4 regions of the Spirillospora sp. NPDC048911 genome follow, and region 1 is predicted to be linked to each of the others. Evidence: riboswitches for the same ligand, from Rfam matches in the RefSeq annotation. Region 1 holds a riboswitch; each other region holds the start of a gene.
What was found. Region 1 has a riboswitch for cyclic di-AMP ahead of ACGFNU_RS01475 (coiled-coil domain-containing protein). Riboswitches for the same ligand answer to the same signal wherever they lie in the genome.
Positions count from the first base shown of each region.

Region 1 (7,270 bases):
ACCCGATGGTGACCGAGGGCCGCGCGCTCGCCGACGGCGGTTCGCCGGTCCCCGGCCTGGCGCCGCTCGGTGCTCCCGCGACGCGTCCCCAGCCCGCCATCTCGGTGCGGCCGCCGATCTCCGTTCCGGTCACCGTGCGAAATGAGATGGAGGTCACAAGACCTGAGTCCGCGTCCCGCGACCGGCACGCCGCCCGCAGCGAGCGGACGCCCCCTCGTCCGGTGGAGAGCACGCGGACCGACGAGGCCACCCAGGCCATGCCCGCACTCCCGGCCCTTCCCACGGCCGGCCCGGCCGGACCGCCGCCGCCTCCTCCGGCGTCCGGCCCGGCTCCCGCCGAGCCCTCGGGACGGACGCCGCATCTCATCCCCGGCATGGACACCGGCGCCCAGCAGCTTCCGGAGGGCTACCACCGGCAGCACACGCAGGTGCTTGCGGCTCCGCCGGTCTCCCAGGGGTCCCGGCTGCCGCGGTTGCCGTGGATGCCGAAGCTCCGGCGTCCCGACAACCATGTGCTCGGTGTCGCGGCGTCCCTGACCATCGGCGTCCTGGTCGGCATCGCGATCATCGCGCTGGTCCTGTGGCCCCAGCTGAACGGCGGTTCCGACGACGATCAGCCGCAGGCCCGGCCGGCGAACGACGACCGCCCGGTGTCGACGATCCCCGCCGTCTTCGCGGGCACGTGGAAGGGCACCGCCGTCAACTCCAAGAGCTCGGCCACGTTCCCGATCCAGGTGACGTTCCAGGCGGGGGGCAAGGTCGCGCAGGCGCGGCTCAACAACTGCGTCGGCACGCTCGCCCTGACCAGCGGCACCACGCAGCGGCTGGAGATGTCGCTGACCGTGGCCAAGCCCTGCACGAGCGGCAACGTGCGGGTGGTGCGCCAGTCCGACGGCACGCTGCAGTACGTGTGGATGCACGCGCCGAACGCCCAGCCGGGCTATCAGGGCAAGCTCAGGAAGAGCTGATCAAGATCGAGATCAGCTGATCAGCCCAAGAGGAGCCGATCGAGAAGAGCCGATCTCGTCCGTACCCGACCCGGCTCGACCGAATTGTCTGTTCTAGCTGCAGATATCGCCAGAGATCCAATAAGGTACCCCTCTGTCGGTTCCCCCTGGATCATGGTCGCCCCGCCCGGGCCCCCGCTCGTGGCCGCGACAGAAGGAGTCCCTCGTGCGGGCTGTCCCCCGAAGGCTGCTGATCACCGGCTCGATCGTGTCCTGCGTCGGCGCCGCCGCCGCGTTCCCCGTGCTCGCCGCCGACCCCGACCCCGCGGCCCTCGTTCAGGTCACCGCCGCCGAAGGCACGCCGATCCCCGGCAAGTACATCGTCACGCTGAAGGACGGCGCCTCGACGGCCGCCGCCGCGCAGCAGGTGAAGGCCTCCTCGGTCGAACGCTTCGACGGCGTGCTCAACGGCTTCGCGGCCAAGCTCGACGCCTCCCAGCTGGACAAGCTCCGCCGGGACAGCCGCGTCGCCGCGATCGAGCAGGACCAGATCGTGAAGGTCGCCGGCGGCACGCAACGTTCGCCCCTCCCCTGGGGGCTCGACCGCATCGACCAGCGCAAGCTGCCGCTCTCCAAGTCGTACACCTACAGCTCCATGGGCCGCGGTGTGAACGCCTACGTCATCGACACCGGCATCGACGTGAAGCACCCGCAGTTCCAGGGCCGCGCCTCGATCGTCTGGAAGGCCGCCCAGTACGCCGACGGCGCCGACTGCAACGGTCACGGCACCCACGTGGCGGGCATCATCGGCTCCCAGCGATACGGCGTGGCCAAGCAGGTCAAGCTCCGCGCCCTCCGCGTCCTCGGCTGCGACGGCACCGGCCCGATGTCGAACGTGGTCGCCGCCGTCCGCTGGCTCCGTACGAACGCGGCGAAGCCCGCCGTGGCCAACATCTCCGTCGGCGGGCCCAAGTCGGCGGCGCTCAACACCGCCGTCGCCGCACTCTCCAAGTCCGGTGTCTTCGTCGCCGTCGCGGCCGGCAACGACAACAAGCCGGCCTGCAACACCTCGCCCGCGGGCGCCGCCGGGGTCGTGACCGTGGGCGCGAGCGGCCCGCGCGACGGCCGGGCGGGCTTCTCCAACTACGGCAAGTGCGTGGACATCCATGCCCCGGGTGTGGGAGTGCCCTCCACCTTCCCGAACAACGGGCGCGAGGTCCTCGACGGCACCTCGATGGCTTCCCCGCACGTGGCCGGCGTGGCCGTTCTCTACCTCACCAGCCACCGCAAGGCGAACTTCGCGGCGGTCGAAAAGTGGCTGAAGACCAACGCCGTCTCTGGACGCCTCAAGGGTCTTCCCACTGGCACTCCCAACAAGCTTCTGTTCAAGGCGAAGCTGTGAACCTGGTCCCGTAGGATGGCCCGGCTCCCACGTGGCGGTCTGCAGGCGGGACCGGCAGGCGCCACACCCCCGCCAGGGGTTTAATCTTGGCGAGGTTCCTTACAGTTCATTGGCATCCGGTCGGTGACGCGCCTCGGCTCGACGAGCGAGCCGGCCGGACCCGCCGAATCCCGCGACATGCCACGCGGGAACCGGGGACCCACATGTCGGACGCTCCAGGCTCGTCCCTGGGCGGACCCGACCGGGGTGAATCCGGATCCGCATCCAGCGGACCCGATAGGGCTGACTCCCGGCCCGAACCCGTCAGCTAACCCGGCAGGCGATCGAGGAGAGGAGATACGTGGACAGCCCCACGTCGACTCGCTGGCGCCGCGCACGGCTGGCCCTCGTGGCCGTCGCCGGCGTCGTGCCACTCGTGGCGGGCGCCACGGTCACCGGCCCGTCGGCGCAGGCCGACCCCGGCGACACCGGCCGCGTGACCAAGCTGAACAAACAGATCGAGAAGCTGGACAAGGCGTACGGCGGCGACCTGGCCAAGCTCAAGGACACCCAGCACGAGGTCAAGGAGGCCCTGCAGAAGGCCAAGGACCTCAAGCAGGATCTGGTCGTGGCGCGCGGGCTGGTCGCGCAGATCGCCGCCACCCAGTACATGACGGGCGGCGCCGACCCCTCCGTGGCCGTGCTGGCCAGCGACGACCCGTCCACGTACCTCAACAACGCCTCCCTGGTCAGCCACGTGGCCCAGAACCAGGCAGCCAAGGTCCAGCAGATCCAGCAACTGGTCACCCAGCAGGAGAAGGCCCGCATCGAGGCGCAGGGCAAGATCAAGCAGCTGGAGAAGCAGATCAGGGACCTGGTCAAGGAGAAGGCCCGGGTCAAGGAGCTCCTGAAGAAGTACAAGCCCGAGTCGCCCAGCTCCGGGATGAACGGGGTCACCCCCCGCATGAAGAAGGTCCACGACATCCTGGACACCGAGTTCGGCCCCTACCCGACCATCGGCTGCGTCCGTTCCACCGGCGACCCGCAGGACCACGGCACGGGCCACGCCTGCGACTTCATGGTCACCACCGGCGGCCGGATGGCCGGCGGCAGCGCCCAGACCCTGGGCGACCGCACCGCCGCGTACGCCATCGCCAACGCGAGCAAGCTCGGCGTCAAGTACGTGATCTGGCGCCAGCGCATCTACGACATGCGCAGCCCTGGCTGGAACTCGATGAGCGACCGAGGCGGCGTGACCGCCAACCACTACGACCACGTGCACATCTCGGTCTTCTAGACAGTGGTGCCGGGGGCCAGAAGGCCGCCCGGCACCACCCTCACGCTGGTCGACGCCTAGTCGTCGTCGCCCCAGCCGTCGTGGTCGCCCCAGCCACCGTGGTGCCAGTTGCCGTCGTGCCAGTTGCCGTCGTGCCAGTTGCCGTTGTTCCAGTCGTGCTTCTTGGGCCAGTACTTGTCGCCGTGCCAGTACTTCTTGTGGTGCTTGTAGACCGGCTCGCCGTTGAAGTACCCGCCGTAGCAGACGTAGTCGTCGCCGACGGGCATCACCGAGCCGCCCTTGTGGACGCAGTCCCAGTCAGAGACGCCGTTCCGGGCGTTCGCGGTCCCGGCCCCGGCCAGCACGGCGCTCGCCGCGACAGCGCAGGCGGCCACCGGCATGAGGAGACGTTTCACAACACACTCCAATCACACTATGTGAGTGAGTAACTACTAAACGTCACACTTCATGCCCTGATCGAGCCACGAGAAACCGCCCTTTTGCTGATACCACCAAAAAATACGCGTGCGCCCGGCCACTGACGTGGCCGGGCGCACGCGTGGGTGATGTGGGTGGGTTAGTCGGCGTAGCTGGGGAGGGTGCGTTCGTGGGCTTCGCGTAGTTCGGCTAGGGGGACGGAGAACAGCTCCTGTGCGTCCGCCTGGGAGATGGTGAGGGCGTCGCCGCCGGTGACGCCGATCTGGGTGACCGGGACGCCGGCCTGCTCGCAGAGGACCGCCAGGCGGGCTTCGCCGCCGGGGCGGATCGCCACGACGGCGCGGGCGACGGACTCGCTGAACAGGGACACGAAGGGGTCGCCCGGCAGCGTGATCTGGGCGCCCAGGCCGCCGCGCAGGCAGGACTCGACGAGGGTCTGGGACAGGCCGCCGTCGGAGAGGTCGTGCGAGGCCGTCAGGAGGCCCTCGCGGGCGGCATTGACCAGGACGGAGGCCAGCGCGGCCTCGGCCTTCAGGTCGACCAGGGGCGGCAGGCCGCCCAGGTGGTCGTAGACCACGTGGGCCCATTCGGAGCCGCCGAACTCCTCGCGGGTCTCGCCGAGGAGGGCGATGGTGTTGCCCTCGGAGGTGAACGACATGTTCACCCTGCGGCGGACGTCGTCGTGGACGCCCAGGACGCCGATGACCGGGGTCGGGTTGATCGGGGTGGTGCCGGTCTGGTTGTAGAACGACACGTTGCCGCCGGTGACCGGGACGCCCAGGTACTGGCAGGCGTCGGCCAGGCCCTCGACCGCGCGGGCGAACTGCCACATGACGCCGGGGTCTTCGGGGGACCCGAAGTTGAGGCAGTTGGTGACCGCCAGGGGGCGGGCGCCGGTGGACGCGACGTTGCGGTAGGCCTCGGAGAGTGCGAGCTGGGCGCCGGAATAGGGGTCGAGGCGGGTGTATCGGCCGTTGCCGTCGAGGGACAGGGCGATGCCCAGACCGCTCTCGTCGTCGATGCGGACGACGCCCGCGTCCTCTGGCATGGCCAGGACGGTGTTGCCCAGGACGTACCGGTCGTACTGCGAGGTCACCCAGGTCTTGCTGGCGAGGTTGGGCGATCCCGCGAGCCACAGGACGGTGTTGCGCAGGTCGTCGGCGTTGGCCGGACGGGTCAGGCGGCCGGGCGTGTCGGCCTGGAGCGAGCCGAGGTCGGCGGGCGGCGCGTACGGCCGCTCGTAGACCGGCCCCTCGTCGGCGGCGGTGCCCGGCGGGATGTCGACGATCGTCTCGCCGCGCCAGGTCATCACCAGGCGGCCGGTGTCGGTGACCGCGCCGATCACGGTGGCGGGGATCTCCCACCGGCCGCAGATCTCCATGAACCGGTCGACCTTGTCGGGCGACACGACCGCCATCATGCGCTCCTGCGACTCGCTCATGAGGATCTCCTCGGGGAGCAGCGTCGCGTCGCGCAGCGGGACGGTGTCGAGCTCGACGTGCATGCCGCCGGTGCCGGCCGCGGCGAGCTCGGTGGTGGCGCAGGAGACGCCCGCGGCGCCGAGGTCCTGGATGCCGACCACGAGGTCCTCGCGGAACAGCTCCAGGCAGCACTCGATCAGGAGCTTCTCCATGAACGGGTCGCCGACCTGGACCGAGGGCCGCTTGGCCTGCGACTCCTCGTCGAACGTCGCGGAGGCGAGCACGGAGGCGCCGCCGATGCCGTCGGGGCCGGTGCCGGCACCGAACAGGATCACCCGGTTGCCCGGGCCGGGCGCGATGGCGCGCTTGATCTCGTCGTGCTTGAGCACGCCCACGCACAGGGCGTTGACGAGGGGGTTCTGCGCGTAGCAGGCGTCGAAGACGGTCTCGCCGCCGATGTTGGGCAGGCCGAGCGAGTTGCCGTAGCCGCCGACGCCCGCCACCACGCCGGGCAGCACCCGGTGGGTGTCGGCCGCGTCGGCCGGGCCGAAGCGCAGCGAGTCCATGACGGCGACCGGCCGGGCGCCCATCGACATGATGTCGCGGACGATGCCGCCGACGCCGGTGGCCGCGCCCTGGTAGGGCTCGACGTAGGACGGGTGGTTGTGCGACTCGACCTTGAAGGTGACCGCCCAGCCGTGGCCGATGTCGACGACACCGGCGTTCTCGCCCATGCCGACCAGCAGCGCCTCGGTCTGGGGCGCCTTGTCGCCGAACTGGCGCAGGTGCACCTTGGAGCTCTTGTAGGAGCAGTGCTCGCTCCACATGACCGAGTAGATCGCCAGCTCGGCCGAGGTGGGACGGCGGCCCAGGATGGCCCGGACCCGCTGGTACTCCTCGTCCTTCATGCCGAGCTCGGCGAACGGCTGCGGCCGGTCGGGCGTCGCCGCCGCGATGGCGACGGTGTCGGTCTCGTGCACGACGGGCGGGGTCATCGCCGCGGGCTCGCGCACAGCGGGCTGCTCGCCCGTGGCGGCGACCGGGACGGCGGTCTCCTCGGTCGTGGCGGCGGCGACCAGGGCCGCGTCGGCCTGCGCCTCGGCCTCCGTGGCCGGCCTGACCCGCGGCGTGGCGGGCCTGGCCTGCTCGGCAGTGGACCTGGCCTGCTCAGCGGCGGGCCTCGGCGGCTCGGCGTTGGCGAGGCCGGTCAGCGCGGCGAGGGCGTCGCCTGCGAGTGCTTCACCGGAGGGCGCGTTGCTGTCGGACGTGTCGCCAGCGGGCGTGTCGACGGTGGGCTTCGGCTCGGCCGGCGCTCCAGCAGCCGACCCCTGGGCCGTTGCGGGCTCCTGGAGAGGCTCTGCAGGGCTCTGAGCGGGCTTTCCGGGCTCGGCAGGGCTCTGACCAGGCTTGGCGGCGCGAGCCTCGTCTCCGGCCTGTACGGGCTCGGCAGGGGGCGTCACGTCGCCGCTCTCGGCGGCGGCCTGGGAGAACGTCTGGACGGCCTCGGGGGTGGGCTCGACGGACGGCTGCACCGGCGGGATCGGGATGCCCTGCGGGACCGGGCTCCCCTCGCCGGGAGACACGGCCGGAAGGGGACCGGTGCCGGCCGCGGCCTCCGCCTCGGCCTCCTCGGCGAGGGCCTCGAAGGCCTGGGTGACCGAGGGGTCGACGGGCTGCAACTCGGGATCGTCGGCGTCCGACTTGAGGTCGGCGAGCCACTCGAGGCTCGGCTCGTCCTCCCGCGAACGGGGACGTCCCTGCGAGGCGCCGGGCGTGTTGGGCGGCTGCTCACTCATGCTGTGCTGTC
Region 1 is NZ_JBICUD010000001.1:311,820-319,089, forward strand. It holds gene ACGFNU_RS01465 (serine/threonine protein kinase) at 1-968, shown strand, start outside; gene ACGFNU_RS01470 (S8 family peptidase) at 1,174-2,349, shown strand; cyclic di-AMP (ydaO/yuaA leader) riboswitch at 2,501-2,687, shown strand; gene ACGFNU_RS01475 (coiled-coil domain-containing protein) at 2,690-3,625, shown strand; gene ACGFNU_RS01480 (hypothetical protein) at 3,682-4,020, opposite strand; gene purL (phosphoribosylformylglycinamidine synthase subunit PurL) at 4,182-6,458, opposite strand.

Region 2 (7,270 bases), on a different contig from region 1:
TCACTGAGAGATCCGAAGACCGCTCGGCGGGTGTAGAGCCACGGATACCAACTGCGCTCCTTGAAGGAGTTGGCACCGAGGAGGACGCGCATGCAGAGGCCGGACACCAGGTCGGCCCCCGTCTCCTCCGCCGTGGCGATGAGATTGAGGCAGGCGTGCCGGTCGAGGAGATCGTCGCTGTCCAGGTACATCACGTACCGGCCGCGTGCCTGCTCCGTCCCGGCGTTGCGCGGACGACCGCAGCCACCCGAGTTCTCGGGGAGGCGGACGGACCGGACCCGGTCCGGGTGCTCGGCCGCCAGCCGGTCGGCCACCTCTCCGGTCCCGTCCGTGCTGGCGTCGTCGACCACCACCGCCTCGACCCCGCCGAGCGACTGGCCCAGCACGGAGCCGACGGCGCGCGGCAGCCGCGCGGCGTCGTTGTATCCGATCACGACGACACTGACATCCGGCCGTCCCGGCATGGATGCTCCCCCGTTCCGTCCCATGTGCCGTGTTCCTTTCCAGAAACCTCGGACATGGAGCTAAGTGGGGGCAAAGCGTCTGAATGATTCGCATTACCCCGAGGTCGCGTGAAATGCCGGAAGGCGCCCGGCCGGAGCCGGACGCCTTCAGGGCAGGGAGTTGGGGGCCGTAGGGGGCGGGGGCCCGCGTCAGAGGTGGGGGTGCGTCAGCCGTTCTTTCCGGCTTCCCTCTTGTAGTCGGCGTAGTCGGGGTAGCCGTAGCCGACGACGGACGACTTCGGCCGGACCTTCGCGACCACGGAGCTGCTGATGTTGCCCTCGACCGTGGAGATGGTGCCGTCGCCGTTGTCCTTGACGACCATGCCGACGTGGTCGATGCCCTGGATGCCGCCGGCCGAGCCGTTCTGCCAGTCGAAGAAGACGAGGGCTCCCGGCTTGGCCACCTGGCCCCACCGCTTGCTCTTCTGGAGCCACGCGGCGTGCCGGACGGTGTAGGCGTCCCAGCCCATGCCCTTGACGCCGGTCTGCGCGCCGACCCAGGACACGAACATGTTGCACCAGGCAGCGCCGTTGTACTCGGCGATGTCGCCCCCGTCACGCCTGGCGGTGAGCTTGGCCTCGTTGGTCTTGACGTACCAGTCGTGGAACTTGGTCTGGCCCTTCGGGCCTTCCGTGATGCCGACCTGCTTCATGGCCACCTGGATCGCCTGGGCCGAGCTGACGGCGTGGGCGGCGGTGACCTTCTCGGCCCGCTCGCCCCTGCCGGTGTTCTCGGCCTTCTTGGCGGCCGTGGCCTTCCTGGCCGCCTTGAGGGCCTGAGCGGAGCCGGCCGCGTGGGCGTCGGCGCGGGTCTCGGCGGTGGCGTCATTGCCGAAGGGGTTGATGACGGCGAGCCCGAGGGCGCCGATCATGACGGCGCTGAGGGCGACGCCGACGGCGGTGGCCGGGTCGTCGGACGCCGGCTTCACGATGGTGCGAACGTTGCGAACGAGCATGAAAGAGAACTCCCTGACTCCCATGTCGCCTACCGGGTTAGCTGACGGATTCGGGCATGGAAGAGCCCTACGGCGCCCGCGGTGGAACGCCGATTCACCCCTGGAGAGTGGGTCCCCGGCTCCGCATCCGATGGAGGGGGATGCGGACTCGGCCTGGGGCACCGCCGATGCGGCACCCGGCTATTCGGATGGATCTCGCGATCTCGGAACGAGGGGGCGGAACACACGGCCCGCGAGATTGGACAGAAGGTATCAAACCCTCACGAAATGGCAAATCCCTACCAAGGATTCCCCTACGAAGGTACAGAGAAGCCCAACAGGCGGAGCCTTCCGGACATTCCCGAACGCCCATCTCGTGGTCAAGTCGGCTGTCAGGAACGTCCCACCGTGATGCTCCTCACACGGGCCGCGGCGCCGGCGCCGTTCGATCCGGGCCGACCGCACCGCTGATGCCCCAGGTCATGGGAGGCTTGACCCATGATCGAAGGATGCGGACGGTGAAGCGCACCGTCACCCGGCTGGCCGACGGCCGCGAACTGATCTACTTCGACCGGCGGGACGACGCCGACCGGAGCGCCGTCGACCAGCGGCCGCTGCCCGGCCGCGCCGCGGCGTCGGAGCTCCGGCACGACCCGCTGCTCGACGAATGGGTGGCCGTCGCCGCGCACCGCCAGACCCGGACGTTCCTGCCCTCGGCGGACGACTGCCCCCTCTGTCCCTCCGCGCCGGGGCGGCCGACCGAGATCCCGGCGCCGGACTACGAGGTCGCGGTCTTCGAGAACCGCTTCCCCTCGTACGGCGACGGCACGTCCGGCGGGCGCTGCGAAGTGGTGTGCTTCACGTCCGAGCACGGCAGATCGTTCGCCGAGCTGCCGCCCGAGCAGGTGCAGACCGTGATCGAGGCGTGGGCCGACCGCACCGCCGAGTTGTCGACGTTCCCCGGCGTCGAGCAGGTCTTCTGCTTCGAGAACCGCGGCGAGGCGATCGGCGTCACCCTGCACCACCCGCACGGGCAGATCTACGGCTACCCGTTCGTGCCCCCGCGCACCCGGCGCATGCTGGACGTCGCGCGCCGCCACCCCGGCGATCTCTTCGCGGAGGTGCTGGCGGCCGAACGCGAGGAGGGCGTGCGCGTCGTCACGGCCAACGACCTCTGGACGGCGTTCGTGCCCAAGGCGGCGCGGTACCCGTACGAGGTGCACGTCTATCCGCACCGCCGCGTGCCCGACCTGCCCGCCCTCGACAGCGCCGAGCGCGAGGCCCTCGGCGCGCTCTACCTCGACGTGCTGGGACGGCTCGACCGGCTCTTCGGCTTCCCGCTGCCCTACGTCTCGGCGTGGCACCAGGCCCCCGTCCGTGCGGACCGCGACCTGGCGTGGCTGCACCTGGAGCTCTTCTCGATCCAGCGCGCACCCGGCAAGCTCAAATTTCTGGCGGGTTCTGAGTCGGCCATGGGCGCATTCGTGAACGACGTATCCCCGGAAGACGCGGCCCGCAGCCTTCGCGAAGCCTGAACCCATAGCCTCCGCGAAGCCTGAATCCAGACCACTTCCCAATATTGGACCGCGACACGGTACAAGCACGTTCTCTAGCGTTCATAAGGCGCCCCTCCCGACCCTTAGGAGACCGTCATGGACGCCCGCCTGGCCGAAGACATGGCCCGGATGCCCGAACTGCTAGAGAACGTGCGGGCCCGTGCCGCCGCCCTCCTTTCCGGGCTGAACGACCGTCCCGCCGCGGTTCCCCCTGCCCCGGCCAAGCCGCTTCCCCTCCCACCCGCCGGAATCGGCCTGGACGATGCCCTGGCCGACTTCGCCGAACGCTGGGAACCCGGCTTCTCAGGCAGCGCAGGCCCCCGATACCTCGGCTTCGTCACCGGAGGCGCGACCCCGGCATCCGTAGCCGGAGACTGGCTGACCAGCGTTCTCGACCAGAACGCAGCCCCCGGCCTGGACTCATCCGCACCCGACCTGGAACGGGAGACGATCGCTTGGCTTCGCGAGCTTTTCGGCATCGGCGATGAGCACACCGGCTCGTTCGTCTCAGGCGCGACGATGTCGAACACCGTGGGTCTGGCCTTGGCACGCGAATGGCTAGGCGAACAACAAGGCATCTCAATCGCTGACGCAGGCGTCGGTGCCCTAGCAAACGTGACGGTGCTCTCCGGAACACCGCACTCAAGCATCTACAAGGCCCTTTCCATCCTTGGCATGGGCCGCGACCGCCTCCGCACCATCCCGACCCTCCCTGGCCGCGAAGCCGTAGACGTGGACGCCCTAGCCTCCGCCCTGGCCGACCTACCTGGCCCCGCCATAGTCGTCGCGAACGCAGGCACGGTGAACACGGTCGACTTCGACGATCTGGAAGCCATCGCCGCCCTCCGCGAGCGCCACCCGTTCTGGCTCCACGTCGACGCCGCGTTCGGCGCGTTCGCCGCCCTCTCCCCCGGCCACGCGCATCTCGTCGCCGGCCTCACCCTCGCCGACTCGATCTGCGTGGACCTGCACAAGTGGCTGAACGTCCCGTACGACTCGGCGATCCAGCTCACCCGGCGCCAGGACCTCCAGGTGCGTGTCTTCCAGAACGCGGCCGCCTACCTGGGCCTCCCCACGTCCACCCCGGACTTCGTGCACCTGACCCCGGAGAACTCCAGGCGCCTGCGCGCCCTCCCGGCCTGGTTCACGCTCCGCGCATACGGCCGCGAGGGCCACCGTTCGATCGTCGAACGCAACATCGCCCAGGCCGAGCTCCTGGGCGAGGCGATATCCGCATCATCCTCCTGGCGCCTGCTCGCCCCCGTCCACCTGAACGTGGCGTGCTTCACCCTCGCGGACGACCCCACCCCCGCGGCCATCAACAAGATCACCCAGGACCTGGCCGCCGCCGGCACGACGTTCCTGACCCCCACCGTCTACGCAGGAACCCCGGCCCTCCGCGCCGCGTTCAGCAACTGGCGCACCACCGACGCCGACGTGGAACGGATCGCGAAGGAGCTCGATGCGGGAAACCGTCACCTACCTGGAAATGACCAGCCCTGACGACCTCGACCCGGCCAACGAAATCCCCACCGTCACCCTGGCGCCCGCCACTCCCGAGATTCACCGAGCCCTCAACATCAGGATCGGCGAAAAGTACCTCTGGGAAAGCGTCACCTTCACAGAAGCCCAATGGGCGGAATATCTGACCGACCCCAACACACAAACATGGGTCATCAGGTTCGACCAGCAGAACGCAGGCCTAGCCCGCTACGCCATCACCCCACCCGAAGTGGAGATAACCACATTCGGCCTGGCCCCAGAGTTCGTAGGCCGAGGCATAGGCGCCTACGCCCTCACCCTGACTCTCCAGAAAGCCTGGGAACTCTCCACCACCCGCGTGTGGCTGCACACGTCCACACTCGACCACCCGAACGCGTTGCCGAACTACCAGAAGCGAGGCCTGCGCCCCTTCCGCGTCAGCGCGAAGCCCGATAAAGATCCCGGGTCAGCCGAGTAACCCGCTCACTCGCGGCCTTGAAAGAACTCCCCGCCGGCTGCAGCGTCAGGACCACGAAGATCTTCTGACCGACGATCCCCGTGGTATGCAACACGGGCCGCCCAAGCCCGAGATCAGGCCCGACCACCGGCCGGAACGTCCCTTCCCGGCACCGCACGGCGGGCACGTCCCCGAACCCGGACCACCCCTGCTTGATCGCCCAGGGCTTGGGCACCGCCCGGGGAATCCCGAAGAACTGGTCGAACCCATCGCTTCCACACTGAGTAGCGCGCCCCAACTGCCCGAGAACAAACTCCCGATGCCCCTGAGGAGCCCTCTCCAACAGATACCGATAGGTCTTGAGCACGTCCCCAGCGCTCAGGGCCGTATACCCCCAGAACCCAGGCTTGTCTCCCGGCGGCCCCACCGTCTCCGTCAACCCGGCCTTCCGCGCCATCCGCTGGATGATCTTCCCCTGGCCACCCCGCCGCCAGAAGTACGTGGCCGCCTTGTCGTCGCTGGACCGGAGCATCTTCCCCATCAGCGCCCGGTCCCCACCCCGCTCCAGCTGGTCGAGCGCGATAAGGACCTTCACCACCGAGGCCGACCGCACCGTCTGCCGCACCCGATGCTGCAGCAAGACCTTCCCGCTCCGCCGATCAAAAACGACATAACCAGCGCGAACCCCCGCCGGCACCTTCACAACAGAAGGAGCCTTCGTAGCCCGCCCAGAAGCCCGAACCGGCGCACCACCACTGTCAACGGCCTTCGGGGGCTCCTCACCCGCACACCCACAGACCCCGGCCGCGACCGCCAGCCCCCCGCACACCATCAACGACTTCACCCGGCATGCCTACCAGACATCCGTCCCGCCCTAACTCGGTACGCAGGAGTGCGCAGACTGCGCTAGAGTAATCACGCCCGCTCAGCCGGGCACCGGGACGTAGCGCAGTTTGGCAGCGCACTTGACTGGGGGTCAAGGGGTCGTGGGTTCAAATCCCGCCGTCCCGACACAGAAGTAGCAGGTCACAGGCCGGTTCTCCATCACGGAGCACCGGCCTTTTGATCGTTTGTTAGCCATTCGTTAGTGGACCAGACCCCCTCGCACGACCCTCAGATGGTTCACACGGCACCACGACGGACTCCAGCACGACACTGTGAACCCGAAGCTGTTCACTCAAGCCGATCCGCGTTCGACTTCATTTAGCATTGGCCTGACTTCATGGCCGCGATGTCGGCATCCGACAGTCCTCTGCGACCGAGACTCGCAGCCGGCAGGAAGTTGGGCACGCCACCAGAACTTCCAAACTGGCTACGCGGGTTCGATTCCCGTCGCCCGCTCCACAACCCTCCAGCTCAGAGCCATGATCACCCGTAGATGATCAGGACTCATGATCATTTGCCAGTCATTTGCCATCGGGATCCGACGTGATCAGGTGGACATCCCTGTGACTCGGTCACCCCTCACGGCATCCTCCGGCACCCCGGGATTGGACACTCTTCCAGTCCGCGCGGCGCATCTTCCGATCAGCTTGAAGGTCGAACGGGCGCTATCTTGCTCGCTGCCGTTGATGACCTCGCTCGTCGTCCGTGGCGCGGAAGGAGACGGGACGGCCGCGCCACACCAGTTCGCACTACCTGTCCACGACGGCTGGAACCTGTCCGGCTCGCAGGCCAGCGTCGCCGTTCGTGGTAGTACTGACGCCCGTTGTCCTCGTCCGGCCCCAAAGCACAGGTTGCTCCCCGCACACGGTGGGGCGCTACTGGTCAGGCGACTTCATTCGTGTCCGTATCGCGCGGTCGTAGTCAGCATGCGGGCCGAGGCCGACTTGTGCTCGGCGTGCGTCGAGCCGGTCGGGGTCCTTGATCGGTTCTGGCCCGTCCGAGCTGTCTTGCGTTCCGCACAGTTAGGATCGTCCATCGGGCGACCCGGCACCGGTCGGTGAGGTAGGCCAGTTGCGTGGCGTCGGCTTGGCCGGCGTCGACCGCCGCTTCCACCAGATTGAGGCAGCACCGTTGGAACGCGAGGTCGTGGTCGGCCTGCTGGGCGAGTAGCCAAGCGACGTAGGCGCCGTCGGCGCCGACCAGGTCCCGTCCAGGCGAGCCGTGGGTCTCGATCACCTGTTTAAGAACACCAGGTTGTCGGCATCGACGTGCCGGCACTGCCACACCAGTTCATTGGATCACGGTTGGCTCGATGCTGCTGCTGATCATAAGCCCTGGTCGAGTCCATGCGGCGCAGCAACTCGCCGCGGAGTGCGCTGTCGATCAGTTTTTCCCTTTGCAGGTCGGTATCGGACACCGATATCGCACGGCTCGAGCACGAAGCCAGCCGCG
Region 2 is NZ_JBICUD010000013.1:159,683-166,952, forward strand. It holds gene ACGFNU_RS43925 (CDP-glycerol glycerophosphotransferase family protein) at 1-464, opposite strand, end outside; gene ACGFNU_RS43930 (CHAP domain-containing protein) at 671-1,459, opposite strand; cyclic di-AMP (ydaO/yuaA leader) riboswitch at 1,472-1,623, opposite strand; gene galT (galactose-1-phosphate uridylyltransferase) at 1,957-2,973, shown strand; gene ACGFNU_RS43940 (pyridoxal phosphate-dependent decarboxylase family protein) at 3,091-4,497, shown strand; gene ACGFNU_RS43945 (GNAT family N-acetyltransferase) at 4,457-4,954, shown strand; gene ACGFNU_RS43950 (hypothetical protein) at 4,914-5,558, opposite strand; tRNA gene ACGFNU_RS43955 (tRNA-Pro) at 5,871-5,944, shown strand.
Region 2: another riboswitch for cyclic di-AMP. It lies ahead of ACGFNU_RS43930 (CHAP domain-containing protein); the one in region 1 lies ahead of ACGFNU_RS01475 (coiled-coil domain-containing protein).

Region 3 (7,270 bases), 1.0 Mb from region 1:
CTAGGAGGCGCCCTGAAACGACGCGTCCGGCCCTTGAAGGCCTTGGGGGCACAGCGTCCCGCGGCGTGCCCTCAGACGGCTCTGAGGGCGACGCTGTGGCGCCATCCGCCGTCTCCGGTGCCGCGGGATCCGGCGGAGAGGATTCGGACGTGGACACCGTTCTGCGCCGTCAGGCCTCGAACTCGGCGGTCTGGTCGTATTCCGCGTACTGGCCGCGCTCGTCGATGACGAGTGTGCCCGCCATGCGGTCATGCAGGGACTGGCGCAACGGCTGGTCCCAGATCGCCCACAGGTAGGCCATCAGGGTGCCGGCCCAGACGAGCAGCATGCCGTAGGCGAAGTAGTCCCAGATCATGACCGCGAGCGCCAGAAAGACGAAGACGCCGATCTGGTACGCGACGTTGTTGATGGCCGCTCGCCAAACCGCTTGGTATGTCGTAAGCGCCTCGCCCGCGGGCCGTACCTGGACCACTCCCAGCCCGAGAACGCGCTTGCCGAGGGTCCGCCCCGACATCACCAGCTGGACCGCCTCGTAAATGAAGGGCAGCACCGACAGGACCGTGAAAAGCGTGAAGAAGATCGGCCAGTTCCAGATGCCGCCCTCGGTGTTGGCCTTGTCGCCGGGCGTATCGAGGCCGATCACGCCCAGCGTGATCGGCAGCACGAGGGCGAAGCCGAAGACCGCCACCAGGACGTAGTCGATGAGGCGCGCGCCGGCGCGGCGCATGATCGGCGCCAGCGGCAGTTCGGCGGCCTCCGCCGTGTCGTCGTAGTACGGCTGCTGGGAGCCGCCCGCCGGCTGCCACTGCTGCTGGGACGGGGGCTGACCACCCTGCCAGTGCTGCTGGGACGGGGCCTGGCCGCCCTGCCAGTGCTGTCCAGCGCCCGACTGCGGGTACGGCGGCCGCCCGCGATGGGGGGATTCACTCATCGGTCAGTCCTCCAGGCGAAGCAACATCCGGGTATTTCCCAACGTATTCGGCTTGACCCGGTCAAGGTCCAGGAACTCGGCCACGCCATCGTCGTACGAACGGAGGAGTTCCTCGTACACCTCGGGAGAGACCGGGGTGCCCAGGATCGGCTGGAACCCGTGGCGCGCGAAGAAGTCCACCTCGAAGGTAAGACAGAACACCCTCTCCACGCCCAGTTCCCGCGCGGTCTCCAGAAGCTTGCTGACGATGCGGTGCCCGATGCCCCGCCCGCCGTGTCCCTTCTCCACCGCGACCGAACGCACTTCAGCCAGGTCTTCCCACATCACGTGCAGCGCACCGCATCCCACGATGCGCGGCTCCCCCTGGCGGTCCTCCGCGACCCAGAACTCCTGCACGTCCTCATACAGGGTGACCGTGGTCTTCCTCAGCAGACGCCGCCCCGACCCAGAGAACATGTCGACCAGCCGACGGATCTCCTGCACATCGGCGGTTCGGGCTCGCCGGATCACTACTTCCACAAACAGGCGACATTATCGAACGCGCGGCCTTTACATGTAGTGGATTCCTCCTAACTCTGGGTAGCGAACGTGGGTGACTAGATAAAAGAGACCACACCCCTGCCTCGAAGGTGACGTAGAGCACACTGGCACGGGTGATGACGGAAGGTGCGCTCGCGATTTCGCATGTTTCGGTTGGCATCGAAGGCCGACTCCGTTAGTCTCCTGCGCTGACATCGGCCACCGCGTCTCGGTGGCCGAACCGCCGAGTCCATGGGCCGCAAACCAGCGTTCCGAGGAGCCGGGGACCCACTTTCGGTGGGTTCGGGGGTTCACCCCCGAACCGGCACCGACTGGGGTGAATCCGCACCCGCACCGCGGAAGGGCTGCTCCGGCCCGAACCCGTCAGCTAACTCGGTAGGCGGACGAGGAGAGGAGAATTAGTGGAGCCATTGCGCCCTGCATCCTTTTCGCGCATCGCCCGCCTTTCGCGGAGCGCTCGATTCCGTGTCGGGGCGGTGACCCTAGCCGGTGCGCTCGTCGCCGTTCCCGCGGTCCCGGCGCACGCCGACCCGGAGCCGTCCACCAAGGAGCTCAGGAGCCAGGCGCACAAACTCGCCGACCAGCTCGAACAGCTGACCGAGCAGTACAACGGCCTCAAGGTGAAACTCCAGCAGTCCCAGCGCGCCGCGAAGGTCGCCACCGACAACGCCAAGCGCCAGGAGAAGTCACTCGAGGGCGTCCGCGAGAAGGTCGGCAGCCTGGCCGCCACCAGCTACATGCAGGGCGGCGCCGACCCCACGGTCTCCTTCGTCGCCTCCCAGGATCCCCAGCGCCTGCTGGACCAGGCCGCGACGCTCCACTACTTCGCCACCCAGGACGGGACGCGCGTCCAGGGCCTGATGCAGGCCATGCAGGCCGCACAGCGCGCCCGCAAGGCCGCCGAACAACGCGCCAAGCAGGTCTCCCAACTCCGCTCCCAACTCGAAAGCCAGCGCAAGAAGGTCACCTCTCTCTACGAGAAGGTCCGCGGCCGCCTGGTCAAGAAGGACCCCTCCGAGCTCTCGAAGCTCCCCGTCGTAGGCACCGGCAAGGCCGCCCAGGCCCTCCGCTACGCCATGAGCAAGATCGGCCGCCCCTACGTCTGGGGCGCCGCCGGCCCCACCACCTTCGACTGCTCCGGCCTCACCATGTGGGCGTACAAGCAGGTGGGCATCAGCCTCCCCCACTACACCGGCAGCCAGTGGAACGCGGGCACGCACATCTCCCGCAACGACCTCCAGCCAGGCGACCTGGTCTTCTTCTACGGCGACCTGCACCACATGGGCATGTACGTAGGCGACGGCAAGATGCTCCATGCCCCCCAGACCGGCGACGTGGTCAAAATCGCCCCCCTGGCAGGCCGCCCCTTCGCCGGCGCAGTCCGAGTAGCCTGACCCACCCCAAGCGACGCCCCCGCAAGCGTTCCTCCACGGAAGCATTGCGCTGAGGCGCAACGCTGTTCCACGGCATGAGCATGCGGCGCCACGCTGAAACAGCGCCACACACGAGCGTCAATCCACCGCGCGAGCGTTGCCTACTCGCGCGATGGTTGCTCCACGTGAGCATTGTGCGGCGCGAGCGCTGCCTCACCCGCAATCATTGCCTGACGCAAGTGGCGCCCTGCAGCACAAGCGATGGCCCACGCACGCAGCGCCCTGCGCAAGTGTTGCGCTGTCGCGCAAGCGGCGCCGTGCCACGCGAGCGTTGTCCCGTGCAGCATTGCCTGCGGCACAGGCATTGGCTTACGGAGCCCAGCGCGAGCGGTGCGCCCACGGCTGAGTGTCAATCTTTGGTTGGCATGCATGTATGGCGGACGTGAAGGCGCTGGCGACCTTGGTGTGGCGTCAATGTGAGGTGGCTTCCAGAACTTGCGTCAATTGACGCATGCGGGCGCGGTGGACGTGGCGGCATCATTGACGCGCGGCTTGCGCCGCGTCGTGGGCGTTGCCGACAAGGGGTTCTTGCGAACATCGGCGGCGATGCGCACATGGCGGTCTCACGAACGTGGGGCGGCAGTGAACGTCCGGCCGAGATGCATGCGGAGTCGGCCGACGTTGGTGCGGGTCGACCGCAGATGCACGGACGTGACGTGCCCAGCAACTGAATACGAGCTGTAGGGATAGGCGCGTGGCAGGCGACGGGCAGGCTTAAGGAAGGCGCCACGCCTCGTGTGCGCTCGACGACGGGCGTGCTGGCGCTGCTGCATGTGCCTTGACTTGCGTGGGCAACGTTAAGGGCGCGTCCGCGCCTAGGCGCGGACGAGAAGAGCGTGGGTGAGCGGGGCCGGAGCGCGGCGTCCCCCCGTGGCCGCCGCTGTCAGTCGAACCTCGTCCGCGGCGACGCCGCCTGCAGGGACCTACCTGTCAGAGCGCCAGCGTCGCCGCTGCGGGGACGGACGGAGTTCTTCTCTCGCTTCCGGACTGCTCAGATGAGTTGCCTTCGGGCCGCCCACACCACGGCCTCGATAGGGGTGTTGACTTCGAGCCGATCACAGATCGTGCGCAGACGCCGCCTCAACGTCCGTGCGCTCAGCTCGAGCTTGCGTGCCGCCACATCGGCTGTGACACCGCTGGCGATCTGCGCGAGCAGCTTGATCTCCTCCTCGTTAAGTCGCAGATCGTCGGTGCCACGACGTGCGAGTGTGGCCTGTTCCACTCCGTCCTCCCTCGTCCGTGGTGATGACCGCGGGGATGCAGCCGTCCGCTGCACAGGCACGGGTAGGCCTCGATCTGTACGCGTTGGGTTGCCGGGTCCGGAGCAACCGGACTTAGATCATCTGTTTCCTCTTCTGTGTCGCATGCTTGGCCGGAGGTGGCCGATGGGTCGATTGCGGGGCCCCGTGCGGGAACTCCGGGTGACGATTCACTCGTTGGCCAACCGAACGCGGACGTACTCGCACCCACGAGGACGTGGGCGGGGAACGTCTCGTACGGGGACGGGTCATGATTGCCAGCCACGTCAGCCCCATCCCTTTCTCGTCCGGTTCTCCGACCCGTTCGCCAACGATGATCGTGAATCGTTTCAAGCTACGCTTCGGCTCGGAACGCTAGGCGGCCGGATCCGGCCCGTCAAGCGCCGATTGGGCACTTTGTGTGCTTGTATGGCCACCATCCGTGATGGATCTCACGGGGGCTCGCGGGGGAAGCTCGATAACCTGCGAAAACAGATCCGGGGTCGACGAGGAGTGAGTTGCCGCCCACCAGTATTCGGGAAGTCGCGAGGCGTGCCGGCGTCTCAGTTGGGACCGTTTCGAATGTCCTAAACCGGCCAGACCTCGTGGCCGAAGCCACCCGTGACCGCGTTCGTGCGGCGATCGAGGAACTCGGATTCGTCCGCAATGAGTCCGCCCGGCGGCTCCGTCAGGCCGACACCCCGCGCGCCCGCGCGTTCGGGATCGTCGTGGAGGACCTCACCAACCCGTACGCCACCGATGTCGCCCGCGGCGCGGAGATGGCGCTCAACGAGGCGGGCCATGACGCGCTGTGGTTGACGAGCGACCATTCGGCGGCGAAGGAGCGCCGCATCCTGGAGTTGCTGGAGGAGCAGCGGGCGGCCGGAGTGCTGATCATCCCGGTCGGTCTCGGGCCGGCGGGAATCGACCGGCTGCGCGCCTCGGGCATGACCGTGGTGCTGCTCGATCATTCGTCCCCCGAGGTGTGCTTCGCCCAGGTGGACCATGTCGCGGGCGGGGACATCGCCGCCGGGCATCTGCTCTCCCTCGGGCGCGAGCGGCTGGCGTTCGTGACCGGCCTGCCCGAGCCGCTGCCCTGTGTCGAACGCCGCAACGGCGCGGCTCGCACGCTGGCGAAGGCCGGTGGTGGCGAGCTGGTCACGCTGATCCAGGAGGCGCTGACGCCGACTGAGGGCCGCGCGGCGGCGCAGCGGCTGATGGACCTGCCGGTCATGCCGAACGGGGTCTTCTGCGCCAACGATCTGCTGGCCATCGGCCTGATCAACGAGCTGCTGCGGCTCGGGGTGCGGGTCCCTGAGGACGTCGCCGTGGTCGGTTACGACGACATCGAGCTCGCCACCAGCGCCGCCGTTCCGCTGACCACCATCCGCCAGCCGCGCCAGGAGCTCGGCTTCGAGGCCGCGGAGCTGGCGCTCGCCGAGGCCGCGGAAGGGAAACGTCACCGGCACCGCCAGGTCATTCTCACTCCCGAGCTGGTCATCCGCGAATCCGCGTGAAGTCCGTCCTCGGGTCCGATCCGTTCGACCCGTTCGATCCGACGTTCCGGGCCGACCCGAACGCTCCCGTCCGGCCGACGTGGTTTCGAACGTGACGTCACGCTGGCCACGACAAGCTCGACTATCGGAACAACCTGGTCTTGCGGGGCCTGGACACCCTGCCGGTGAGGGTGCCCAGGCACTGACCGCCCAATGTCGGAGCGGCGACCGCTATTCGGGCTTGACCAGCGGGAACAGGATCGTCTCGCGGATGTTCTTGCCGGTGAACGCCATAATCATCCGGTCGATGCCGGCGCCCATGCCACCCGTCGGCGGCATGGCGTACTCCAGAGCGCGCAGAAAGTCCTCGTCCAGTTGCATCGCCTCGGGGTCGCCGCCCGCCGCGAGCAGCGACTGCTCGGTGAGCCGGCGCCGCTGCTCGACCGGGTCGACGAGCTCGGAGTAGGCGGTGCCCAGCTCCGTCCCGAACCCGATCAGGTCCCACTTCTCGGTGAGCAGCGGCTCCTCGCGGTGCTGGCGCGTCAGCGGCGAGGTCTCGACCGGGTAGTCCATGACGAACGTGGGCTGCACGAGCGTGTGCTCGACCAGCTCCTCGAAGATCTCCTGGACGAGTTTGCCCTGCCCCCACTTGGGGTCCCAGGAGATGCCGCGCGCGTCGGCGAGCTTGCGCACCTGCTCGATCGGCGTGTGCGGCGTGACCTCCTCGCCGAGCGCCCCCGACACCGAGCCGTAGAGGGTGACGCGCGGCCACTCGGCCAGGCCGAGCTCGATCTCCTGGCCCTCGTGAACGACGACCGTCGTGCCCAGTGCGGCGACGACCGCGTTCTGGTACATCCGCTGGGTCAGGTCGGCCATGTCGTTGTAGTCGAGGTACGTGCCGTACGCCTCGACCATCGTGAACTCGGGGTTGTGCGTCGAGTCGGCGCCCTCGTTCCGGAAGTTCCGGTTGATCTCGAAGACCTTGTCGATGCCGCCGACGACGAGCCGCTTGAGGTAGAGCTCGATCGCGATGCGCAGGTAGAGCTCCATGTCGTATGCGTTGATGTGCGTCTTGAACGGACGCGCCGCCGCGCCGCCATGGATCGGCTGCAACATCGGGGTCTCGACCTCGAGGTAGCCCTCGTCGTGCCAGAAGTCGCGGACCGCCCGCACGGTGGCGCTGCGGATGCGCGCCATCGCGCGGGCCTCGTCGTTGACGATCAGGTCGACGTACCGCTGCCGGACGCGCGCCTCGGGATCGGTGAGCCCGGCGTGCTTCTCCGGCAGCGGCCGCAGGCACTTCGAAGTGATCGCGTACGAGTCGGCCATGACCGACAGCTCGCCGCGCCTGGACGTGATGACCTCGCCCTCGACGCCGACATGGTCGCCGAGGTCGACGTCACGCTTCCACGCGTCCAGCGCCTCCTGCCCCACCTTGGCGAGCGACAACATCACCTGGATGTCGCCGCTGCCGTCGCGGATGGTGGCGAAGCACAGCTTGCCGGTGTTGCGGACCAGCATGACGCGACCGGTGACGCCGACCTTCTCGCCCGTCTCGGTGCCCGGCTCCAGATCCGGGTGTTTCTCCCGGACCTCGGCGATCGTCGCCGTACGGGGGAAGGTCACCGGATA
Region 3 is NZ_JBICUD010000001.1:1,354,763-1,362,032, reverse strand. It holds gene ACGFNU_RS06230 (RDD family protein) at 170-931, opposite strand; gene ACGFNU_RS06225 (amino-acid N-acetyltransferase) at 935-1,450, opposite strand; cyclic di-AMP (ydaO/yuaA leader) riboswitch at 1,683-1,869, shown strand; gene ACGFNU_RS06220 (NlpC/P60 family protein) at 1,948-2,865, shown strand; gene ACGFNU_RS06215 (LuxR family transcriptional regulator) at 3,896-4,126, opposite strand; gene ACGFNU_RS06210 (LacI family DNA-binding transcriptional regulator) at 4,661-5,659, shown strand; gene lysX (bifunctional lysylphosphatidylglycerol synthetase/lysine--tRNA ligase LysX) at 5,870-7,270, opposite strand, start outside.
Region 3: another riboswitch for cyclic di-AMP. It lies ahead of ACGFNU_RS06220 (NlpC/P60 family protein); the one in region 1 lies ahead of ACGFNU_RS01475 (coiled-coil domain-containing protein).

Region 4 (7,270 bases), on a different contig from region 1:
TGGCGTGCATGGCGCCAGCGAGCGCGACACGGCGGTTCTCCCCCGGGCCCGGCCGACGAGCGAACGCCCATCCGAGGCCGCTCATTTCACAACACATCAGCGCCGCGCTTTCGCACGCGGGACAAAGGGTCCCGCGCACAGGGCCCCATCGCGCCCCCCAGGATCGCCGCGGCAGCGCCGAGTCCGCCATCGCGCGGAGCCGGGGACCCACATCTCGGCGGCCGGCCCTTCCTTGGACCTGCCTCCGAACGGGGTGAATCGGCGCGCCCTCCTCTCGAACAGGGCGCACCGTAGGGCCACTTCCACGCCCGAACCCGTCAGCTAACCCGGTAGGCGTCTGGAAGAAGGAGATCCCCCTGTCCAGCAACGCTGTCAACTGCACGACCCGTCGTGCCCGCGTCGCCGGTGGCCTTGTGATCGCCACCGCGGTCGTCACGCCCCTCGTGGCGGCGGGCCCGGCTCCCTCCGCCGAGGCGGCCACCAAGGCCGTTCCCGTGGCGAAGGTGGTCAAGCAGGCCAAGCAGAAGTCGTGGTCCCAGCGCCAGAAGACGGCGCAGAAGGCCCTCACGGCTGCCTACAAGAAGAAGGGCAAGCCGTACCGCTACGGCGCGGCGGGCCCGAACGCCTTCGACTGTTCCGGTCTGGTCCAGTGGTCCTACCGGAAGGCGGGCGTCAAACTCCCCCGCGTCACCACCGCCCAGTACCGCGCCGTGAAGAACAAGGTGTCCTGGAAGAAGCTCGCTCCGGGTGACCTCGTCTTCTTCCACGGCAAGGGCCACGTGGGCATCGTGACCAAGCGCCAGGGGAGCAAGGTGTGGATGATCCACGCCCCCAACTCCGGTAGCCACGTGAAGGTCGTCAAGCTCAACAGCTATCGCAAGAAGACCTTCTCGGGCGCCGTTCGCCCCTACTGATCGCTAGAAACGGACGCGGCCGTCCTCCACGGGCGGCCGCGTCCGCTCCCTCATCGAATCTCAGGCCGTCCCGCACGGCCACCGCCGAGTCCGCGCCACGCGGAGCCGGGGACCCGCCATCCCGCAGCCCCCACCCATCCACCCTTTCAACGGACGGGCTGCGCCCGGCAAGTCTCCCGCAGCCCCCACCCATCCACCCTTTCAACGGGCGGGCTGCGCCCGACATGTCCCTGGGGTGAATCGGCCTCTCGCAGGCCGTAGGGCAGCTTCCACGCCCGAACCCGTCAGCTAACCCGGTAGGCGGCATGGAAGCCAAGGAGAGCCCCCCGTGGCAGGCAAGCACCGCAAACCCAGCCCCGTCGCCGTCACCCTGCGGACGGCCGGCGGCCTCGTCGCCGGCGCGGCCGTGATCGGCACGGCCACCGTCACCGCCCAGGCCGCCGTCGGCGCGGCCCCCGCCGGGACCGACATGGCCAGGCCCCCGGCCGCCGCCGCGGCGGCCGAACGGCCGAGCAAGGCCCCCACCGCGCACAACGTGCCCGAGAAGCTCTCCGGTGCCGCGAGCAAGGCGAACACCGCCCCCAAGACCAAGGCCCCGGTGAAGACCGCGCCGAGGAAGCCCACCGCCGAGGCCGCCATCAAGCTGGCCAAGTCCCAGGTCGGCATCAGCGAGGACGGCAACGGCGAGACCAAGTTCCAGGACTGGTACATGGGCACTGCCCGCGCCAAAGAGACGCTGGCACGCGACGGCGGCGACCTGGAGGGCTACAACGACGCCCAGTGGTGCGACATGTTCGTCTCCTGGGTCGGCGAGCAGCTCGGCTTCAGCCAGGGCGTGGGCAGCGACGCCTGGACGGTGGAGCACGCCAAGTGGTTCGAGCAGCAGGACCGCTGGGGCGACAAGCCCGAGCCCGGCGCGATCGTCTTCTTCAACTGGGGCGGCTCCAAGAACGTCGACGACATCGAGCACGTCGGCATGGTGATCAAGGACAACGGCGACGGCACCGTCCAGACCGTGGAGGGCAACAGCTCCGACGCGGTCAGGCTCCAGGAACGTTCGGCCGACCAGATCGTGGGCTACGGCTACCCCGACTACGCGAAATGATCCGTCCGGCGCGCCCGCCGAGGCCGGGTCAATAGGATCGGCCGCATGGAAGACCAGCGGTCCGGCCCGCCGCCGAACGACCGCCCCGCCGAGCGTGGACTTGAACGGCCCGGTGATCCTCGTGGCGTGCGCCCGGCCAGCGCCGCCCACCCCGGCGAGCCGCCCAGCAAGACCCATGCCGAGGCACTCGGCGTGGTCGGTGGTTCCGGCGAGGCCGATAGTGAGCGGCTCGACGAGCTCGCTGCCGAGCGACCCAGTGAGCCCGCGGTCGAGCCGCCGCCTGACGAGCCGCCCAGCACGCTCGGTAGCAAGCCGCCCGGTGAGACCGGTGGGGGCGAGCGGCCCGGTGAGAGCGTCGGCGCACGGCCCGGCGAGCGCGGTGACGTGCCGCCCGGCGGGCTCGGTGGTTTGTCGCGGCGGCGGGGCTTTGCGCTGGTTGGGGTGGGGGTGGCTGCGTGCGCGCTTGTGGCTGTCGCTGGGTTCGCTACTACCGGGAACGATGGGGCTCCGCGGAAGGCCGCTGTGGCGGCTCCGGTTCCGGGTGTTCCGGACGTGGGGGCGGTCGAGACGGTGCTGGCCAACCGCGCCACCGCGGTACGCGAGCATGATCGCGCGCGGTTCCTCGCCACGATCGTCTCGGCGCCGGTCGCCTACCAGGCGGCGCAGGCCAAGGTCTTCGACAATCTGAGCAAGTTGCCGCTGGAGTCCTGGCAGGAGCGGTACGAGGCGATCGAGCCGGCGGGCATGTCCGGCGCGCCCGCCGTCCGGGTCAGCCTCCGGTACAAGCTGCGCGGCTTCGATCGCGGCGCGGTGGCCCGCACGCGTTATCTCTCGTTCGCCTCCCGGGCCGGTACCTGGGTGATCGTCGGTGATGCCGCGGGGCGGGGGCTGCGCGACGACGTCGACATCTGGGACGGCGGCCCGCTGACCGTGCGGCGTGGCCACAGCGGGCTCGTCATCGGCGACGCCCCCGGCCTCGACGGGATCGCCCGGCGCCTGGACGCCGCCGTGCCCGTCGTGACCGGGGTGGTCGGCTCCGACTGGCCCAGGCGCGCGGTCGCGCTCGTACCGGCCGATCCCGCGCTGGCGGCGGCCCTGGTCGGCGACGCCCAGAACCTCAAGGAGATCGCCGCGCTGGCCACGGTGGCCCCCTCGGCCGACGGCGGGCGCGGCGAGGACCGCGTCATCATCTCGCCGGGCACGTTCGGCCGCCTGAACGACCTCGGCCAGAGCGTCGTCCTCACCCACGAGCTCACGCATGTGGCCACCGGCGGCGCCCAGGACGGCCGTACGCCGCTCTGGCTCATCGAGGGCTTCGCCGACTATGTCGGCTACAGCGACACCAAGGTGAGCGTGCGGTCGGCCGCCCGTGAGCTGCGCCGGGAGATCACCGCGGGACGCACGCCCGCGGCTCTTCCCGGCCGCGCCGCGTTCGAGGGCACCTCACCGCGGCTCTCCCAGGCCTACCAGGAGGCGTGGCTGGCCTGCCGGATGATCGCCGGCCGCTACGGTGAAGCGGAGCTCGTCCGGCTCTACCGCGCGGCCGGGCGCCGGTCCGAATCGGCCGCCCTGCGCGAGGTGCTGGGCGTCACCCCTGCCCGCTTCACCGCCATGTGGCGTGAATACCTGCGCGAGGAGCTGCGTTGACCGAGCCGGAGAACCGCGCGAAGGGCGAAGCCGACGCGAGCGACCAGACCGAGGTTGGCGGCGAAACCAGCGCGACGGGCGCTAGCGGCCAAACCAGCGCAACTGACGCGAGTGGCCAGACCGAGGTTGGCGGCCAAACCAGCGCGACGGGCGCTAGTGGACAGACCGACGCGAGCGGCCAAGCCAACGCGACCGGCGCTAGCCGCCAAACCGACGCTGGCGGCCAAGACAACGCGACAGGCGCCAGCCGCCAGACCGACGCGAGCGGCCAAGCAGACTCGGGCGACGAGGCCCGTGCGGACGGGGCGGGGGGTATGCGGCGGCCTCGGGTTGCTGCTGCTATCGCCGCCGCCGTGCTCTTCGCGGCGGTCGGGGTGATCTTGGCCCTGACCACGCCGTGGCATCCGATTCCCGAGCAGGTGCCGGGCGGATCCGTCGCCGTTGATCCGGCTCTGGACTTCACGCCCGCGGAGATCGCCCGGTCGCGCGCCTTCGACTCCGCCCTCAATCCGCCCGCTTACGCCCGGCTCGTGCTGGTTCTGGCCTTGGTCCTCGTCCTCGGGCTCACTCCGCTGGGCTCCCGCCTGATCGCCTGGGCGACGGCGCGCGTCCGCCGGTGGCCGCTCCGGGTGATCGGGGCGGCCCTCGTCGTCACGACCGTGGTCCGGCTGGCGGGGCTGCCGTTCTCCATCCGGAGCGAGTGGGTGCTGCGCCGGTACGGGCTGTCCACGCAGAGCTGGCCGGAATGGCTGATCGACCAGGCGAAGTCGCTCGGCGTCACCTGGGTGATCTGGTCGATCGCGCTCGTGCTGCTGTACGCGTTGCTGCGCCGCTTCCCGCGCTACTGGTGGACGGGCGCGGCGGCGGGCGGGTTCGCCCTGGTGATCGCGGTGTCGTTCCTCTATCCGATCGTGGTCGAGCCGGTCTTCAACAAGTTCCACCCGCTGCCGGCCGGGCAGCTCCGGACCGACCTGCTGGCCATGGCCGAACGGGACGGCGTGCCGGTGGAGGACGTGCTGGTCGCGGACGCCTCGCGCCGGACGACCTCGCTCAACGCTTATGTCTCCGGCTTCGGCTCGACGCGGCGCATCGTCGTGTACGACACGCTGCTGAAGTCGCCGCCCAAGCGCATCGAGTCGATCGTGGCGCACGAGCTGGGCCACGCCAAGCACAAGGACGTCCTCTACGGGACGCTGATCGGCGCCCTGGCCGTGGCGGGGGCCGTGTGCCTGCTGCAGTTGCTGCTGACCTCGCCCGCCCTGCGACGCCGCGCTGGGGCGGGCCAGAGCCTGGCCGATCCCCGTTCCGTGGCGCTGCTGCTCGCCTTCATCACGGTGGCGACCCAGCTGGGCGGCCCCGTCCAGAACCTCATCAGCCGTCACATCGAGGCCCGGGCCGACGCGCACGCCCTCGACCTGACCCGTGACCCCGAGACGTTCGTGACGATGCAGCACGAGCTCTCGGTGCGCAACATCTCCGATCTCGAACCGGACGCCCTCGAGTACCTTCTCTGGCTCACCCACCCCGCGGGGCCCGAACGCATCGCGATGGCGCGCGACTGGGCCCGGCAGAACCGCGTACCGGAGCCTCCCCCGCTCAATCCCCGCTAGCCGGTCAACTTGACTGCGGTGTGCCGCTGACGGGGGTGCTCGGAGCGGTGTCGGTCACCGGCCCTCCGGAGGGGGTGGGTGCCGGCGCGGCCGGGGTGGCGCCTTGCGGGCCGACGAGGAGGCTCTGCTTGAGGGCGCTGCCCTTCGTCCAGTCGTCCCAGTCGAGCTGCCAGAAGCCCCAGCCGTTCTCCGGCTCCAGCTCCCGCGCGGTGCCCGTGATCTTCACCGGGTCGCCGCGGTAGACCAGGTCGTAGAACCAGGAGGCGTTGCCGGGGCTCACGTTGACGCAGCCGTGGCTGACGTTGCTGTTGCCCTGGTCGCCGACCGACCACGGCGCGCTGTGGACGTACTCGCCGCTGTCGGAGATGCGCACGGCCGAGTAGACCGTCTGGCGGTAGTAGCCCGGGCAGCCCGGGCCGCATCCGACCGTGGAGGAGTCCATGATGACCGGGCTGCCCTTGTCCATGGTCAGGTGATCGCCATTGGTGGTGATGTACTTCGTGAGGCCGCCCATCCCCATGCTCACCGGAATTGTGCGCTTGAGCTTGCCGTTCACCCTGACCGACATCTCGTGCGAGTTCTCGCTCGCCTTGACGATGTGCTCGTCGCCGATCGTGAAGTCGATGTTCTGGTTGCCGGTGCCGTAGACCCCGCCGGCGAAGCGTACGCCGCTCAGATGGGCGCGGAAGCTGACCTTGGTGTGCCGCGGCCAGTACTGCTTGGTCCGGAACACCACCCGCTGGTCGCTGAACCAGTGCCAGGCGCCTTCGACGGGCCTGGACGAACGGATCTCCAGGGCCCGTTCGACGGCGGCCCGATCGTCCACCTCGCCGTCGAAGTTCAAGATGATCGGTATCCCGACCCCGACCGTCTCCTTGTTCGCGGGCGCCTCGACCGCGGTCTCCAGCGACTTCTTCGCCTTGGCGGTGCTGAACCGGCTCGTCACGGTCTGGGTCTTGCCATCACGGCCGAGCGCGGTGACGGTGACCTTGTACTTGGTGGCGGGATCGAGCGTCCAGCGCGACTGCCAGCTGCTCTTGTCGGCGCTGAGGACGCCCTCGACCGCCTCGCCCTTGGTGCTGACGGTGACGTTCTCGATGGTGCCGTTCTGCGCCCGCACCGCGATGGCGCTGTCCGGACGCAGCGAGCCCGTGCCGTCGCCCGGCGTCAGCGAGAGCTTGACGGCGTCCCTGCCGTCGGTCAGGCCGCCGTCCGAGCATCCGGCGGCACCGGCCGCCATCGTCATTCCGATCATCGCGGCGGTGGCGCGGCGGCAGCGCCGCGCCGATCCTGGGACGCCGACCTGCACCGTCACGCTCCGGTCCTCACTGTATGCATGGCTCCGTGTCCGCACGGTGACGTGCGGACCGCGGACCATTATGAAGGGGCCGGTGCCCGCCCGCTGGCGAACACCGGCCCCTTCGAGGATCCTTTGCCTGTCAGTGGGAGAAGTGACCCCGGTAGTACTCGAAGACCAGACCGACCGAAGTCATGATCGTCGCCGCGGCGCCCAGGATCACCAGCCACCAGCCGAAGACCACGCCGAGCGCGACCATCGCGGCCGACATCGCCAGGAACAGCGGCCACCAGCTGTGCGGGCTGAAGAAGCCCAGCTCGCCCGCGGCGTCGGCGATGTCACCCTCGGGGTCGTCCTCGTACAGCGGACCGCCGTTGGCGCTCTCCAGCCGCCGGACCGTGAAGTGGATGTAGAACCCGATCAGGCCGGCCAGGCCGACGGCCAGAGCCATCGCAGTGGTGCCCGTCCAGTCCTTGGACCAGAGCCAGTAGACGACGTCGGTGGCGAGGAAGAACACCGCGCACCCGTAGAACATGAACGCCTGAACGCGCATCGGCTACTTCCCTTCCAGGACGCCGCCGGACCCGGTGCCCTTGCCGGCCTCGGCGAGCTCGCCCTTGGCGCCCACGTGCGGGTGGTGCAGGTCGAACGCCGGCCGCTCGGAGCGGATCTTCGGGATCGAGTTGAAGTTGTGCCG
Region 4 is NZ_JBICUD010000002.1:1,021,825-1,029,094, reverse strand. It holds cyclic di-AMP (ydaO/yuaA leader) riboswitch at 166-352, shown strand; gene ACGFNU_RS12055 (C40 family peptidase) at 414-914, shown strand; cyclic di-AMP (ydaO/yuaA leader) riboswitch at 1,091-1,232, shown strand; gene ACGFNU_RS12050 (CHAP domain-containing protein) at 1,243-2,019, shown strand; gene ACGFNU_RS12045 (hypothetical protein) at 2,065-3,666, shown strand; gene ACGFNU_RS12040 (M48 family metallopeptidase) at 4,020-5,276, shown strand; gene ACGFNU_RS12035 (Ig-like domain-containing protein) at 5,281-6,591, opposite strand; gene ACGFNU_RS12030 (cytochrome c oxidase subunit 4) at 6,716-7,126, opposite strand; gene ctaD (cytochrome c oxidase subunit I) at 7,130-7,270, opposite strand, start outside.
Region 4: another riboswitch for cyclic di-AMP. It lies ahead of ACGFNU_RS12050 (CHAP domain-containing protein); the one in region 1 lies ahead of ACGFNU_RS01475 (coiled-coil domain-containing protein).